2 regions of the Eubacterium sp. AM05-23 genome follow, and region 2 is predicted to be linked to the other one. Evidence: predicted binding sites of a transcription regulator. Region 2 holds the regulator's gene; the other holds the start of a gene.
What was found. The regulator NrdR, encoded in region 2, represses ribonucleotide reductase genes. The targets are predictions, from matches to a motif close to CACNANATNTNGTG.
Positions count from the first base shown of each region.

Region 1: DW091_RS03095 (anaerobic ribonucleoside triphosphate reductase) is a predicted target of NrdR. The motif match lies at 1,268-1,281, and genes of this name have one in related genera.

Region 1 covers NZ_QUDF01000002.1:186,285-189,459, forward strand. Annotated here, with positions in the region: gene DW091_RS03095 (anaerobic ribonucleoside triphosphate reductase) at 1-1,218, opposite strand, end outside; gene DW091_RS03100 (hypothetical protein) at 1,538-3,169, opposite strand.
Region 2 covers NZ_QUDF01000008.1:42,309-45,483, reverse strand. Annotated here, with positions in the region: gene ftsZ (cell division protein FtsZ) at 1-1,001, shown strand, start outside; gene nrdR (transcriptional regulator NrdR) at 1,011-1,466, shown strand; gene DW091_RS12415 (NUDIX hydrolase) at 1,483-2,010, shown strand; gene lysA (diaminopimelate decarboxylase) at 2,118-3,175, shown strand, end outside.

The DNA of each region.
Region 1 (3,175 bases), on a different contig from region 2:
ATCGTAGTTGGGATCGGCCTTGTCATAGTTAATCCCCTCTTTTACCTTAAAAATCTGAACCGGAAAAATGGGCGTCTCGCCGTTGCCAAGTCCGGCCATTGTGGCTTTCAGCAGGTTTTTGATGACCATTCGTCCTTCGGCGGAGGTATCCGTACCATAGTTTACAGAGGAAAAAGGAACCTGGGCACCGGCCCGGGAGTTCATGGTATTCAGGTTATGAATAAAGGCTTCCATCGCCTGATAGGTGGCTTCCTCGGATTCGCGCAGTGCGGTCTGGCAGGCCAGCTCATGGTTTTTTTTAATCATCTGGGTATCAAAAGAAGACCCTTTAAAAAATGCGGCCAGCTTCTGACCGAAGGTTTCCTGTGTATCCATAGTAACTGGGACACTAATTTTTTCACAGGCAGAGACAACCATCTCGGTGATTGTTTCGCGTTCCTTTCCGGAACAGACACAGAGATCATTGATCAGCGCTTTGCGGTATAGCTTGCTGAAAGTCTTGACAATACCGGGCGCCATGGCATAATCAAAGTTTGGAATACTCTGGCCTCCGTGCATTTCATTTTGATTTGCCTGAATGGCGATGCAGGCAAGAGCGGAGTAGCTGCGGATGTCGTTGGGCTCACGCAGGTAGCCATGTCCTGTTGAGAAGCCGCCCTTAAAGAGTTTAAGCAGGTCAATCTGGCAACAGGTTTCAGTCAGCATATAAAAATCTTTATCGTGAATATGGATATCACCGGAGATATGCGCATCAGCAATTTCGCGCGGAAGAATGTAATTATCGATAAAATATTTTGATCCTTCAGAACCGTATTTCAGCATGGTTCCCATTGCTGTATCTGAGTCGATATTGGCGTTTTCACGTTTAAGGTCTGCGTCTTCAGCGTAACGGAAAGTGAGATCTTTATAAATTTCCATCAAATCGCTCTCAGCCTGACGTGTTTTAGCGTGCTCGGCACGGTATAGAATATAGGCTTTTGCTGTTTTGGCGTAGTCAGCTTTGATCAGCGTTTCTTCCACAATATCCTGTATCTGCTCCACCGTTGGACGGCCTAAAGGCTCAGCCGCTGAGGTGACCACATTGGTCAGAAACTCAATGTGCTTTTCTGTCATAGACTCGCCGCTCACAGAGATATTCGCCTTGTAAATGGCATTGCTGATTTTACGGGCATCAAATGGCGCTGCAGTTCCGTTTCGTTTAATAATATTGTCGATCATTACATCATTCCTCCGGATGCTTAGTTATTGTCGGTTACTTCGAAAATCATACTATATATTGTGCTCTCTGTCAATTTGTGGACAACATTTTGTGAAAATGATTAAAATGAGCGTATGAGAGGGCTGAGGCCTGTGGATAAAAAATGTGCACAAAAATTTTTATTAAATAAGCGTGAAAGAAGACAATTTTTTACAGATGAAAACAGCTGACCAATATAAAAAAGCGGTGTACGCTGTTTTAACGTATACCGCTATATTTAGATAAAAATTTGTTTTTGCCAAGTATAACATACAATATATGGTTTTGGCGCCATCGCTGCTAATCGTCTTTTATATCGGATGTTTCTCTGCGGACGAGCAGCATGGTCACGGCGCAGAGTAAAGTCAGACTGAGTGCTGCCGCCGCAGGCAGTCCACCTTTTACATTATTTTTTATAACGCCTGTAATCCCAGTGTTCACATTCTCGGACACGGAGGCGGTACCGTTCAGGTAGCTGGATACTGTTTTTAAGGCATTGCCCATTTCCTGGAGATAAAGGGTCGATTCGGATTTCAGGCTTTCTTTGGTACCCGTTTTGACATTTTCATTAGGGCTTGAAACAGCAAGTGATGAGGTTTCTTTTTCGACGGAGACTTTGGGGACTGCCGTGGGCACTACTTTTGTTTCATTACTGCCGTGGTTCCTATCGCTCTGTGTAACAGTGGGGTTTCCCTCCTGATCAAGGGTAATACGGATGGCGTTGGAATCACCGCTTATGCTGCCGTTCTTAGCTTCGAGCTGGAAAACATAGCTGTGGCCGGCTTCCAGGCCGGTCAGACTGTATTGGTTGGCTGCTGTGGCTGTGAGCTTTTCAGCCGGCCAGGCCTGCCATGTGCTGCTGTCATCCTTTTCCACCCAAAGTGTTGGTGTGCCAAAGCTTTGGATTGGCTGGTGGAAACGGAGAAGCAGACTGTAGCTGCCGATGCTTTCAGTCACAGGCGCGTCGTAATAAATAAATGGTTTTTTAGGATCAATGACGACGAGCCGTTGATTTTGACTTTTCAGCAAAGCAGCAGCACCGGCCGGCGTAAAGGTATCGGGGCAGAGTTCATAACTGAGCGAATAAATCCCAGCTTTTGTAATATCTGCGGTGTCTGTATTCCAGCAGACTGGCAGCGATGGGCTGTAACGGATATCGCCGGTATCCTTGTCGGTAATTTTAAAGACCATACTGCCGGGCAGACTGCCCGGGGTATTCAGTTCTGTATAGTGGTATCCTGCATTTTTGGGAACTGCAGTGGTATCTGCAATAACTGCGTTTTCTACCTCTGGAGAGACAATGCTTGTATTCAGAAGCACCTCGCCTGCGTCAACAGCAGTGGCGCCAGTTCCATCAGCGGTAATTTCACTGAAATAGGCATCAAGACTGCCCTTTGTCTGAATGGCGGTGCTGCTGCTGCCAGTGGTATGGACAGAGGTGGTATCCAAGGACAGATAGGCTGTGCCGACGGCGCTGATACCACAGGTGTTGGTACCAGCCGCTTCAATTTTTGAAGCCTTTGCTGACAGGCAGCTGTTTCCGCTGATTTTAATAGCTGTGCTGTTTTCGGCTTCAGCTGTCAGAGTGGAATGGTCAAGCTGAAGGTCAGCATTGTTCTCCAGCATGAGCAAGGTTTTCTGGCCGGTAATGGTTATGTTCTTAAAGGAAAAGCTGTTTTGGATATAGAGCGTATTTTTGCCAAGATCCAGGGTGATGCTGCTGTCCGGCTCAAAGCCTCCGATACTGCTGTCTCTTCCTAAAACAATGTCTTTTGTAACATGAATGGTACCTCCGGTTTCGTTAAGCGCACTGACTGCGGAGATTAAGGTTTCGGCGCTGTCGGCCGTATTTTCAGGTGCCTGGGCAGATACCGGCATACCGGTAAAGAGCAGACACAATATTATCAATAATAAGGTTTTCCGGGTCTTCATAAGCCC
Region 2 (3,175 bases):
AATCCGGTCTGAAGGGTGTTGACTTCATATCCATCAATACCGATAATCAGGCGCTGGCCCTGACCCTGGCTGAAAAACGACTTCAGATTGGTGAAAAGACCACCGGCGGTCTTGGTGCGGGCGGTAACCCTGAAATGGGTCAGAAGTCTGCGGAAGAAAGCCGTGACGCCATTGCAGATTTAATTCAGGAAACAGATCTGTTATTTATCACTGCTGGTATGGGCGGCGGAACCGGTTCCGGTGCTGCGCCGATCATTGCAAAAATTGCCCGTGAAATGGGAATCTTAACCATTGGTGTTGTCACCAAACCATTTTCTTTTGAAGGCCGAGTCCGTATGCGCAACGCTCAGATTGCCAGTGATTTCCTTCAGGATAATGTCGATGCGCTGGTCACCATTCCAAATGACCGTTTGTTAAGAATGGCTGACAAAACCACTTCTTTAAGAGACGCTTTCAAACTGGCAGATGATGTATTATTACAGGGTGTTAAGAGTATCTCTGACCTGATCTCCATGCCGGGTCTTGTAAGCCTTGACTTTGCCGATGTTAAGACCATCATGAAAGATGCCGGTCTGGCTCACATGGGCGTTGGCCGTGCTTCCGGTGAAAACCGTGCCGAAGAAGCTGCAAAAGAAGCCATCTTAAGCCCGCTCCTGGAAACTGAAATCGACGGCGCCACCGGCGTGCTTTTAAATATTACAGCAGGTGAAGACCTGTCGCTCTTTGAAGTCGACAGAGCCGCAACCATTGCGAGAGAAGCCTCTGACGAAGACGCTAACGTTATCTTTGGGGCGACCATTGACGAAAGCTTTGGCGATGAAATCCAGATTACGGTTATTGCGACCGGTTTCTTACCAGCAGAAGAAGTGGAAGCTAAAAAAGCTGCGATCTTAAACAGCGCAAATGCTGCTGCTGCAAATACAGCTGCTAAGCCTGAAACCAAAACAACCAGCGGTGCTGGCGAATTTGCGATTCCTGGATTTTTAAGCAACGAAGACTAAGGTGTCTGAATGAAGTGTCCCTTTTGTGATTATGACGAAAGCAAAGTAGTTGATTCACGACCTGTTGAAGAAGGCACTATGATTCGTAGAAGAAGGGAATGTATCCGGTGCGCCAAAAGGTTTACGACTTATGAGCGGATTGAAAACATTCCCTTGATCGTTGTTAAAAAAGGTGGGCAGCGTGTCCCCTTTGATAAAAATAAAATTTTGAATGGGATGATCAAGGCCTGTGAAAAACGTCCGGTTCCCATCGACAACATCCAGCGTGTTGTTGACTTAATGGAGAAGGAGCTTTATCAGGTTGAAGATAAAGAGGTGGAATCATCCTATATTGGAGAGCGCGTCATGGATGCGCTCAAGGATATCGATCAGGTGGCCTACGTTCGTTTTGCATCAGTTTATCGTGAGTTCAAGGATGTCGAATCCTTTATGGATGAACTGAACCGCCTTATGTCTGAACGCTGAAGGCGTGGAGTAGTGAATGAAATTTTTTGAAAAAACCATTGCGTCCAAAGAGATTTATAATGGACGCATCTTAAATTTAAAGGTCGACGAAGTCGAGCTTCCCGATGGAGGGACCTCTTTCCGGGAACTGGTAGACCACAAACAGGGCGTCGGTATTCTGCCTGTCAGAGGCAACCGGATTATTTTCGTGCGCCAGTTTAGAAAGGCCATCGAAAAAGTGATCCTGGAGATACCGGCAGGTCTGGTTGAAGCGGGTGAAGATCCTAAAGAGGCGGCAGTGCGGGAGCTGCAGGAGGAAATTGGCCTGAAGCCCCTGGATTTGCACTTTTTAGGAGAAATGTGGCCCTCACCGGGATTTACCAATGAAGTGACCACTTTATTTATGGCGTCTCAATTTGTTATTGAGCCGAGAAAACAGGATGATGATGAATTCATCGAAATTGTCGAAATGCCTATACGGACAGTCTGGGCGCTTTACCTTAAAGGAAAGTTTTCAGACGCAAAGACTGCCTGTGTTTTAGGTCGCTTTTTTTCTCTTATGTAAATAAAATCATCGAGGTGGTCTTTTATCATCTGTGTTACACACAGGATAACAGATCACTTTTCTTATTATTTGTGGCAAATAAATTAAAGCTTTTAAGGAGAAACTGAATGTCAGAAAATTTTATATTCTCTGGTCATGACACAGTGGCGTTAGCGCAGAAATACGGGACGCCGCTTTATGTGATGAGCGAAGATATTTTGAGAGCAAACATCAACCGCATTAAGGACGCCTTTGAATCGGCAGGTGCGGACTATGATGTGAACTATGCCGGCAAAACCTTTTTAAACATGGGAATGTGCCGGATCGTTGCAAGTGAGGGCGTCTCTCTGGATGTGGCCTCAGGCGGTGAACTCTATACGGCTGTGAAAAGTGGTTTTAATCCTGCCCGTATCTGCTTTCATGGCAGCAATAAAAATCAGGCAGAGCTGGAAATGGCTCTGGGCTATAAGGTAGGCCGTATTGTCATCGACAGCGAATGGGAGCTGGAACGGCTGCGTCTTTTGACCGAAGAACTCGAGCAGTCCGTCAAGGTGCTGTTTCGGGTATCTCCGGGCATAGAAGCCCACACGCACGAGCTCATACAGACAGGGAAGATTGATTCCAAGTTTGGCCTGCCATTGAGCCAGGCCCGTGAAATTATCGGCCGTACAAAAGAAATGGACTATGTGGAGGCTGTCGGCATTCATTGCCACATCGGCTCTCAGATCGCAGATGAAAAGCCTTTTTTACTGGCGTCAGAAGTGATGCTGGATCTTTATAAGGAACTGATCTCCGACGGGCTGAATCTGACGGAGATTAATCTGGGCGGCGGCTTTGGTATTCCTTATTTACCAAATGATCCAAGCTTTGACGTCACCAATTATATTCCTAAAATGGTTGACCATATGCGGGAGATGTCTGAGCAGAGACAGATTCCGATGCCTAAAATCGTGGTAGAGCCTGGCCGCTCTGTGGCGGCGCCGGCGGGCATTACGTTATATACTGTGGGCACCGTTAAACAGATTCCGGGACTGAAAAAGTACGTGAGTGTTGACGGAGGAATGGCAGATAATCCACGTCCGGCACTTTACGGTGCGGATTACGATGCTGTGATCTGCAATAAGCCTCAGGACGAGGCGCTGATGGAAGAGGTTACAGTCAGCGGTAAAGCGTGTGAGACAGATAC